2 linked regions of the Longimicrobium terrae genome follow. The protein of the gene in region 2 interacts with the protein of the main gene of each other region in a pairwise test. Links are inferred from orthologs where the notes say so. Each region holds a gene or a part of one and is shown on either strand. Other genes may lie near its edges.

Evidence for each region. The genes of interacting proteins can lie anywhere in the genome.
Region 1: the proteins of def (region 2) and HNQ61_RS17135 interact in binary tests that used the Escherichia coli proteins (3 or more experiments, as listed by UniProt). The link is inferred for Longimicrobium terrae from one-to-one orthologs.

What each region holds. Positions count from the first base shown.
Region 1 is NZ_JACHIA010000011.1:31,524-36,604, reverse strand. The notes cover bases 1,071-3,907. They hold HNQ61_RS17135 (aspartate-semialdehyde dehydrogenase), read right to left. Parts: upstream 3,061-3,907; coding sequence 2,080-3,060; downstream 1,071-2,079. Other genes in these bases: HNQ61_RS17130 (aspartate kinase), read right to left, coding at 3,072-3,907; HNQ61_RS17140 (NUDIX domain-containing protein), read right to left, coding at 1,575-2,045; HNQ61_RS17145 (MmcQ/YjbR family DNA-binding protein), read right to left, coding at 1,202-1,567; HNQ61_RS17150 (hypothetical protein), read right to left, coding at 1,071-1,079. Outside these bases: HNQ61_RS17155 (efflux transporter outer membrane subunit), read left to right, coding at 1-229; more of HNQ61_RS17150, read right to left, coding at 501-1,070; more of HNQ61_RS17130, read right to left, coding at 3,908-4,352.
Region 2 is NZ_JACHIA010000015.1:34,834-39,993, forward strand. The notes cover bases 885-3,800. They hold def (peptide deformylase), read left to right. Parts: upstream 885-2,050; coding sequence 2,051-2,551; downstream 2,552-3,800. Other genes in these bases: tgt (tRNA guanosine(34) transglycosylase Tgt), read left to right, coding at 885-1,700; yajC (preprotein translocase subunit YajC), read left to right, coding at 1,734-2,048; fmt (methionyl-tRNA formyltransferase), read left to right, coding at 2,548-3,489; HNQ61_RS19920 (RsmB/NOP family class I SAM-dependent RNA methyltransferase), read left to right, coding at 3,524-3,800. In the rest of the region: HNQ61_RS19895 (hypothetical protein), read left to right, coding at 101-433; more of tgt, read left to right, coding at 552-884; more of HNQ61_RS19920, read left to right, coding at 3,801-4,831; HNQ61_RS19925 (PASTA domain-containing protein), read left to right, coding at 4,828-5,160. UniProt on the Escherichia coli protein: Removes the formyl group from the N-terminal Met of newly synthesized proteins. Requires at least a dipeptide for an efficient rate of reaction. N-terminal L-methionine is a prerequisite for activity but the enzyme has broad specificity at other positions.

The sequences.
Region 1 (5,081 bases), on a different replicon or contig from region 2:
GCGGGACCAGCTTCTGGCGCGCGGCGCGCAGGTGCAGGCGCTGCGGGCGGCGCTGAACATGGCGGAGCAGCGGTACCGGGCCGGCGTGTCGAGCTACCTGGAGGTGCTGGATCCGCAGCGGCAGCTGTTTGCCGCCCGGCTGGCGCTGGTGCAGGCGGAGCGGCAGTACCTGGTCTCCATCGTGAACCTGTACCGCGCGCTCGGCGGCAGCTGGGACAACGCGCAGTAGGCTGGATGGGCAGAACGACAAAGGCCGCCCGTGATGGGCGGCCTTTGCCGTTTCTGATATCAAAAAGATGTGTCACGCAGAGGCGCAGAGCCGCAGAGAAGAGAAAGAACGGAGAACCACGCGAAAAACCCAATCCAGCCCTACCGTTCTTCGATTCGTCTTCTCTTCAGTTCTCCTCTGCGGCTCTGCTCCTCTGCGTGACCCCATCGTCTTTTCCTGTCTGTTCCCCGCGACCTCCGCGGCCCCCGCGGCCTCTGCGTGAGATGCAGTTCTACACAGCCGGCGTCCCCACCGCAGCCCGCAGCACGCGCGTCCACAGCTCTTCGCGGTCCGCCGCGCCCGAACCCGGCGCCATTCCGGCCAGCTCCGCGGCCAGCGCCTCGGCGCGCTCCGTCTCCCCCAGGCGCAGCATGCCCACCACGATGCGGGCGCGCGTGGGCTCGGTGTGCGCGGCCTCGAACATCCACCCCAGCTGCTGCGCGGCAACCTGCGTCTGCCCCGCGTGCCGCGCCGCCTCCACGTAGTCCTTGAGCAGCGGCGCCACCTCGGCGTGCCGCTCGGCGCCCAGCGCAATCCAGGTGAGCGTGCACCGCGCCCGCACCGCCTCCGGCTGCACAAAGATGATCAGCCTGCACAGCAGCGCCGCCTGCGATGCGTCGCCCAGTTCCAGCCACTGGTCCACCGCGCGCCCGTACCAGCTCAGCGCGCGGCGCGGCTCGCCCATGCTGACGCATGCATCGCCCGCGCGCTTCAGCAGGTGCGCGCGCTCCCGGCCCGCCGCCGAGGGAAGGGCCTCGATCACGGCGGAAAGGACGGCTTCCAGACGGCCTTCGGGGGTCTCGCTGGTCACGTTCTCCAGAGCGGATTGCGGAGCACCGAACGTTTCGGCACGCCGGGAGCGGGCCGGTGCTGCGAGAGGTGGCGCCAAATGATGTCTAAATCAGTCCGAACGCGCAACATGGAACTGCGTCTTCATTCCGCCGCTGCATCGTAGGCCGCCACCTGCTTCTTCGTGGCCAGGCGCCGCCACCCATCCACGATCAACCCGCGAAGCTGCTCGCGCGGCGCGGCGGACAGGTGCACGAGGACGATGGGATAGCCGTCGTAGTGCGGTTCGGTAAAGAACGCGGCCGGGTCGCTGGCCAGCAGGTGGTCGCGCTCGTAGAAGTCCGTCTTGAGCACCAGCGACTCCCCATCCTCCCGTAGCCGCAGAAACAGCTTGCGGCCGAGGTGCAGGGACGGCGTGCCGTACGACATCCCCTCCGTCACTCCCGGCAGGGCGAGCGCGCACCGCCGGACGAAGTCGTAATCCACCCCGCGCGGATCGGTTTCCGTCATCCGCCGCTCAGTTCTGCTCGGCCGACGACTCCGCCGCGCGATGGGCGGCCACCGCGGCGCGCACCTCGCCCAGCAGGCGCTCGGCGGCCAGCATCAGCACCTCGCGGGCGTTGTCGTACGAGATGGACTGGATCGCATCCTCCAGCGGCAGCCAGATGCACTCCGTGATCCCTTCCTCGCGCTGCGGGCAGGTTTCGCCGCAGGGAGATTCGATCAGGTAGAAGTGGCAGTACTTGTGAATCAGCTTGCCGCGAAAGCGAAAGAACCAGTCGATGGTGCGCAGCCGGGGCCCGAGACGGAGTTCCGTCAGCCCCGTCTCTTCCTCCACTTCGCGCAGGGCGGCGTCGGCGGCGGTCTCGGCGCCTTCCACGTGCCCCTTGGGAAAGCCCCAGTGCTGATAGGCGTCACGGATGAGCAGCACGTGCGCGCGGCCCTCGTGCCAGCGGTAGCATACGCCGCCGGCACTGGTCTCGATCACGGCCCGCGTGCGGGCGCTGCCTTCCCGACGCCGCTTAGGCACCCGAGAGTTCCTCCACGATCTGTACGGCGTTGGTCGCCGCGCCCTTGCGCAGGTTGTCCGCGACCACCCACAGGTGCAGCGTGCGGGCCAGAAACGGATCGCGCCGCACGCGCCCCACGAACACCTCGTCGCGCCCTGCGATCTCCCGCGCGGTAGGATACGCGTCCGCGGACGAGGATGCCACCACGCCGGGGAACGCCGCCAGCACGCGCAGCGCCTCCTCGGCGGAAATCTCCCGCTCGGTTTCCGCCATCACCGAAACGGAATGGCCCACATCCACCGGCACCCGCACGCACGTCGCCGTCACGGCGAGGTCGGGAAGCGAAAGGATCTTGCGCGTCTCCTGCATGATCTTGCGCTCTTCGCCCGTCCATCCCTCGCCGTCGATGGACCCGATCTGCGGCAGCACGTTCCCCGCGATGGGCCGTGCAAAGGGCGAGTGCGAATCCGCCTGGCCCGCGAGTTCGTGGCGCAGCGCGTCGCGCCCCGTCTCCCCCGCCCCGCTGACGGACTGGTAGGTGCTCGCCACCACGCGCGTGAGCCCCGCCGCCCGGCGGATGGCCTCCAGCGCCACCACCATCTGGATGGTGGAGCAGTTGGGGTTGGCGATGATGCCGCGCGGCCGGTTGCGCGCCGCGTCCAGGTTCACTTCGGGGACGACGAGCGGGACGTCGGCTTCCGTGCGGAACGCCGAGGAGTTGTCGACGACGACGGCGCCCTCGTCCGCGGCGCGCGGTCCCCACTCCAGCGAGCGGTCCGCCCCGGCGGAAAAGAGGGCGTAGTCCACCCCGCGAAAGCAGCCCCGCGCGGGCGCCTGCACGGTGTACGACTTTCCGTTCCACTCGATCTCGCGTCCGGCGGAACGCTCCGACGCAAGGAGCGTCAGCTTGTCCACCGGCAGGTCGCGTTCGCGCAGCACCTGCAGCATGGTGCGTCCCACGGCGCCGGTGGCGCCCAGCAGAGCAATGTGCATGGTCGCGCTCCTCAGGCCGTGGCGGGGACGGCCGCCGGCGCGTCCAGCCCGAAACCGGTGTGCAGCGCCTGCAGCGCCTCGTTCTCCCGCGCCGCATCCACGAACACGGTGATGGAGATGGACGACGTCGACACCGCCTCCACGTCCACACCCGCCTCCATCAGCGTGCGGAACGCGGCCGCGTACACGCCGGGCCGCCCCTGCATTCCGCTTCCCACCATGGCGATGCGCGCCAGTCCGCCCTGCGCCTCCATGACGGGATCGGGCGCGCCCAGCTTCTCCGCCACGCGGCGGATGACCGTCTGCGTGCGCTCGATGTCTTCTTCCAGAATGGTGATCTGCAGAAGAATGCGGCCGTCCGCGTGCGGCGCCTCGGTGATCATGTCGATGCTGACGCCGTCCTCGGCCATGCCGATGAGCACCTCGGTGGGCGTGCGCATGCCGGCGGGAAGGCCGCGCACCACCAGGGTGGCAAAGCCGCGGGCGGAGGCGATTCCGGTAAGGGCGAGCTCTTCCATGAGCGTGGGATTCTCGGTGATCAGGGTGCCGCGCCCGGATTCGTCCTGGTCCGCGTCGTCCACAAAGGAGGAAAGCACGCGGATGTCCATGCCGAAGCGGACGCCCATGTCCACGGCGCGGGGGTGCATCACCTGCGCGCCGGCGGCGGCCAGCTCCAGCATTTCCGCGTGCGAAATCTCCGGAATGCGCCGCGCGGCGGGCACGCGGCGCGGGTCGGCGCTATAGATGCCGTCCACGTCCGTGTAGATCTCGCAGCGGTCGGCGCCCAGCGCGCAGGCCAGCGCCACCGCCGTGGTGTCGCTGCCGCCGCGCCCCAGCGTGGTGATTTCGCGCGCGCGGCTCACGCCCTGAAAGCCGGCCACGATCGCCACCTCGCCCGATTCAACCGTCTCGCGCACACGTTCCGCGCGGACTTCGAGGATGCGGGCGGCGGTGTGGCGCGTGTCGGTGATGATGGCGGCCTGGCTGCCGGTCAGCGAGCGCGCGGGCACCCCTTCGCGGCAGATGGCCATGGCCACGAGCGCCATGGAGATGCGTTCGCCGCTGGTGAGCAGCATGTCCATCTCGCGCGGATGCTGGGCGGCGGCGTTCTCGGCGCCGGTGACCAGATGGGCGAGGGTGATCAGGTCGTCCGTCGTGTCGCCCATGGCGGAAACGACGACGACGACCTGGTCGCCGCGCCGGTGCGCCCGCGCCACGCGAGCCGCCACCGCGCGGATGCGTTCCGGAGATCCTACCGAGGTGCCGCCGTACTTCTGGACGATCAGGGCCATCTACGGGCGTGGAAACAGGTGAAGGACGCGGCTGCCGTGCACACCGGCCGCGCGTGAGCAGGCTTCGTGCTCGCGCGCGGCGGAGACGACACGGTGACACTGTAGCACATGCGGTGCCCGCGGCGGGCGAGCGCCGTGCGTGTGGGGAATGTAAGGGAGCGCGGAAGGGGGGAAAGGATGGGGCGGCGCCGGGTGGCCCCTCCCCCGGCCCCTCCCCGTGCAAACAGACGCACGGAGAGGGGAGAAGGACAACTCATCGTGATCCGGATGGTGTGGCGCGGCGGCGGGCACCCCTCTCCCCACGGCCCCCTCTCCCGCAAGCGGGAGAGGGGGAGACCTCAGCCCGCAGGCAAACCGCGGCGGGCGCGCCAGATTCTGTCCGGCGGTTGAAACCGCGCCTCGAAACACACGAAGTCCGCCTCCGCGGACTGCGGCCGCAAACCAATCTGCTCGCCCCCAAACGCGGTTGAAGCCCCGAACCGGACGCGACAGCGGCCGGTGTCGGGGGTTCCCGCTGTTCGAGCGGCGGATTCATTCGCTCAACGAGATTCGCTCACGCAGGGCATTCGCCGGTCCGCACCGAACCCGCCGCCCCAACAACCCTCCCCCAGTCTTTTTTGGGGGAGGGTGGGCCGGTGGTGCCGGCCCGGGTGGGGGCCGCCCGCGAACTCCGCCCATCGCGCCTGGATCATCTTCACGGCGACACCATCACCCCCCGCCTGCGCTCCA
Region 2 (5,160 bases):
TGCAAAATACCATAAATAAAACACTTGCGCATCGGAGATGTGGTGTCCATCTTGTGTGCGGATTGGTCTGCCTCCTTTCGCGCTCCGACTGCCCGGACCCATGCGCCCGACGTTTCGCTGGTTCACGTTCAGCATCGGCTTCGGCCTCCTGCCGTTCGGTTCTGCCGTTCTGCTCGCTGCGCTGACGTCGAGCCGGGCAACCTTCGTGATGACGCTGGGGGAGAACCTTCTGGTTCTGGGCTACGGGTGCATCGTGTTCATGGGCTTTGTCTCGGTCATGCTGCTGCGCGAGATCATCCGCGACGAGCGGGAGAGAGCCCGGCTTCGGCGGGAACGCCAAGTGCGGCGGCAGCAGGCAATCGGATCGCGCCCACGGCATCGCGTGGCGCGTCGGGGCTGGGGAGCGCTGAGCCAGGACCGGCGAGCCGCGTAGAACGGGCGCGCTTCACGACGCCCAAGGCCCGCAGCTACCGTCGGCGCCTTGCCTGAACCCCGCGCATCCGCCAAACTAGGGGTTTGCAATCGCATGCGATCCACGCGGGGAGGCGCCGCTGTTCGAGTTTGAGATCCAGGCCACGGAAGGCGCCGCGCGTGCGGGACGGCTCACGCTTCCGCACGGGGTGGTGCAGACGCCCGTGTTCATGCCGGTGGGCACGCAGGCCACGGTAAAGACGCTCACGCCGGAAGAGGTGGAGGGGCTGGGCGCCCAGATCATCCTGGGCAACACCTACCACCTGTACCTGCGACCCGGCCATGAGCTGGTGCGCGAACTGGGCGGGCTGCACGGCTTTCAGGGATGGAAGAAGCCCATCCTGACCGATTCGGGCGGCTTTCAGGTGTTCAGCCTTTCCGACATCAACACGATCGAGGAAGAGGGCGTCACCTTTCAAAGCCACATCGACGGATCGCGCCACCTGTTCACCCCCGAGCGGGTGATGGAGATCGAGCGGGCGCTGGGGGCCGACATCATCATGGCCTTTGACCAGTGCCCGCCGGGACAGAGCAGCCGCGAAGTGGCTACGCAGGCGTACGAGCGCACGCTGCGCTGGCTGGAGCGCTGCCGCACCCGCTTTGCGCAGCTGCCGGCCGAAGACCCGCAAGGCCCGGTGCAGACGCTGTTTCCCATCGTGCAGGGCGGCATCTACCCGGACCTGCGGCGCGAATCGCTGCAGGCCACCGTGGACGCGGGCGACTGGGACGGCATCGCCATCGGCGGCCTTTCCGTGGGCGAGCCCAAGCCCACGATGTACGCCATGCTCGAGGCGCTGCAGCCGGAACTGCCGGAGCGGCTGCCGCGCTACCTGATGGGCGTGGGGTACCCGGACGACCTGCTGGAGGCCATCGGCCGCGGCGTGGACATGTTCGACTGCGTGGCGCCTACGCGAAACGGGCGCAACGGCGCCGTGTGGATCGCGGGCGAGGGACAGGTGAACATCAAGCAGCAGCGCTTTCGCGCCGACGCGGGGCCGCTGGACCCCGACTGCGACTGCTACACCTGCCGCACCTACACCCGCGCGTACCTGCGGCACCTGTTCGTGGCGGGAGAGGGGCTGTGCATGCGCCTGCTTTCCATCCACAACCTGCGCTTTCTGGTGCGGCTGGCCGACACCGCGCGCGAGCGCATCGCGGCGGGCGACTTTACATCCTGGAGCGCGGCCTGGCTGGCGCGCTTTCACGCCGGTCGCGCCGCCCGCGGCTGACCCGCGGCATTCACGAACATACGGACCGGAACCATGGAAATCCTGCTTCTTCTCGCCCAGGCCAGGCCGGGCGGGGCCGCGAGCTCCTTCATCAGCGCGCTGCCCATTCTCTTCATCCTCATCATCTTCTGGGTGATGCTCGTGGTGCCGCAGCGGCGCCAGGCCAAGGAGCACCTGGCCATGGTGACCAGCCTGCAGAAGGGCGACCAGGTGGTGACGGCGGGCGGGCTGATCGGCGAGGTCGTCCAGATCAAGGAAGACCAGGTGCAGGTGCGGACGGGGCAGGCGATCGTGGTGGTGGAGCGCGCCAAGATCTCGCGCCGTCTGGCCGCGGACGCCGGGAAGTAGCGATGGCGATTCGCAAGATCGAGATGCTCGGCTCGGAGGTCCTGCGCCGCCGGACGACCGACGTGCCGAAGCCGGGACCGGAGCTGGACCGGCTGGTGGACGACATGTTCGAGACGATGTACGACGCCAGCGGCATCGGCCTGGCCGCCCCGCAGATCGGGTTGAGCCAGCGCCTGATCGTGGTGGACGTCAAGGAAGAGGGCGGCGAGCGCATGGCGCTGCTGGACCCGCGCATCGTGGAGTCCGGCGCGGACCGAGACCGCTACGACGAGGGGTGCCTGAGCATTCCCGGGGTCACCGGCTCGGTGGACCGGCCGATGACGTGCGTGGTGGAGGCGCTGGACCAGCAGGGAAACCCCGTGCGCATCGAGGCTGACGGGCTGCTGGCGCGCTGCCTTCAGCACGAGATCGACCACCTGGAGGGCGTGCTCTTTCTGGATCGCCTGAGCCCCATCAAACGCGCCATGCTGCTCAAGAAATACCGCAAGCTGGCGGGCAAGTGAAAGTTCTCTTCTGGGGGACCCCGGCCTTTGCGCTTCCCGCGCTCCTCTCGCTCGCGGAAGAGGGGCACGACGTGGTGGGCGTGGTGACGCAGCCGGACCGGCCGGCGGGGCGGGGGCGTGCGCTTTCCGTTTCCCCGGTCAAGGAAGAGGCGCTCACCATGGGCGTGCCCATCCTGCAGCCGGAGCGCGCGCGCGGCGACGAGTTCATCGCCAGCATCCGCGCGCTGGAGCCGGACATTTCCGTCGTGGTCGCCTTCGGGCAGATCCTGAAGCCGGAGGTGCTGGCGGTGCCGCGGCTGGGGTCCATCAACATCCACGCGTCGCTCCTTCCCGAACTGCGCGGGGCGGCGCCCATCCAGTGGGCCGTGGCGCGGGGGCACGAGACTACCGGCGTCACCATCATGCGGATGGAGGCGGGGCTGGATTCCGGGCCCATGATCCTGCGCGTGGAGGAGCCGATCGGCCCGGACGAGTCCGCGTCGGAGCTGGGCGTGCGCTTGGCGGAGATCGGCGCCGAGGCGCTGGTGGAGACGCTGGCGCTGATGGAGGCCGGCTCGGCGACAGAGACGGTGCAGGACCACGACCGTGCCACCTACGCGCCCAAGGTGGACCGCGAGACGGCGCGCGTGGACTGGACGCTGCCGGCGGAAGAGGTCGCGCGGCTGATCCGCGGGATGGACGACGTGCCGGGGGCCTGGAGTCCCCTGGGCGCGCGCTGCCCGGTGAAGCTGTACCGTTCGCAGGTCGTGGTGGATGCCTCCGGCGAGCCGGGGACCGTCCTTGCGGCGGACCCGCAGGGCGGGGTGCTGGTGGCCTGCGGGAGCGGCGCCGTGCGCCTGGGTGAGGTGCAGCCGCAGGGCAAGCGGCGGATGGGGGCGGGCGAGTGGGTGCGCGGCCGCGGCGTGGCGGCGGGCGACCGCTTCGGCGTGGACGCGTGAGCGGCTCCGCATCCCCCGCCGGGAGCTGACCGCGATGGCGACGCCGACGGTGGGACGGCAGGCCGCGCTGGAGGCGCTGGCTCGCGTGCGCGAAGGCGAACTGGCCGACCGTGCGCTGGACGCCGCCGCGCACGGGCTGGAGGCGCGCGAGCGCGCGTGGACGCAGGAACTGGTCTACGGCACCTTTCGCCTGCGCGGCCGCATCGACTACCTGCTGGGCCGGCTGGCGCGGGACGGGGTGGAAAGCCTGGACCCCGACGTGCTGGACGTTCTGCGGCTGGGTGCGTACCAGCTTCTGGAGATGGGGAGCGTTCCGCCCTACGCCGCGGTGTCGCAGTCCGTGGACCTGGTGCGCATGGCGGGCGTGCCACGCGCGGCCGGGCTGGTGAACGGCATTCTGCAGAACCTGCAGCGCCGCCGGGAGCACATCAGCTTTCCCGACGCGCGCGCGGACGGCGCGGGATACCTGACCACCTGGGGCTCGCACCCGCGCTGGCTGGTGGAGCGGTGGATGGAGCGCTTCGGGCCGGAGCAGGCGCTGGCGCTGGTGGAGGCGAACAACCGCCGGCCGGAGCTGTTCATCCGCCCGCTCGGCGTGAGTGTGGACGAGGCCGCGGCGCGGCTGCGCGCGGCGGAGATCGAGGCGGTGCGCGTGGGGTGGTCGCCCGATTCGCTGCGCATCGAGACGCCGGGGACCGCGTCGGAGGCGCTGGCCGCCGTCCCCGCCGTGGTGCAGGACCCCGCGGCGGCGCTGGTGGTGCGCTACGCGGACGTCCCCGCGGGCGCGACGGTGCTGGACCTGGCCGCGGCGCCGGGCGGCAAGGCGATGGGGCTGGCGGACGGCGCCGGTCGCGTGGCCGCGGCGGACCTGTCGAGGCGGCGCGTGCGGCGGGTGACGGAAAACGCGCGGCGGGTGGGGTGGGACGACCGCATCGGCGTGGTGGTGGCGGACGGGCGCATGCCGCCGTTCCGCCCGGCGGACGCGGTGCTGCTGGACGCGCCCTGCACGGGAACGGGGACGCTGCGGCGCCATCCGGACGGGCGCTGGCGGGTGACGCCGGACGACCTTGCCGCGCTCACCCGGCTGCAGGACGAACTGCTCGCGGCCGCGGCGGAGTGCGTGCGCCCCGGCGGGCTGCTGATCTATTCCACGTGTTCGCTGGAACGGGAGGAGAACGAGGTGCGCGTGGAATCGTTTCTGGCCGCAAATCCGGGGTGGAGGGTGGATGCCACGGAGGCCGCGCCCGCGGAGGTGCGCGACGCGGCCGGGTACCTGTGCGTGCTGCCGCAGGCGCAGGGCGCGGACGGCGCGTTTGCCGCGCGGCTGCGGAGGCCCGCGTGAAGCCGCCCCGCAGTCCCGGCCCGGCACGCTTCCGCCCGTCCGGCGCGCGGTGGCACCGCGAGATCCCGGCGCGAGTGCGGCGCTACTTTGACGAACGGCGCCTGCTCAAGTACGTGCTGACGGCGTCGCTGGGCGGGTTCGTGCTCGGCTACCTGCTGATCACCATCTTCTTCTTTCCCGGCTTCGGACGGTCGGCGATCGTGACGGTGCCGGACCTCACCAACCGTCCGCAGGGCGAGGCGCAGCGCACGCTGGGCCGGCTGGGGCTGGTGGTGCAGAAGGGCGGCACCGTGGTCAACGCGCGCATCGGCCGCGGACGGGTGCTGATG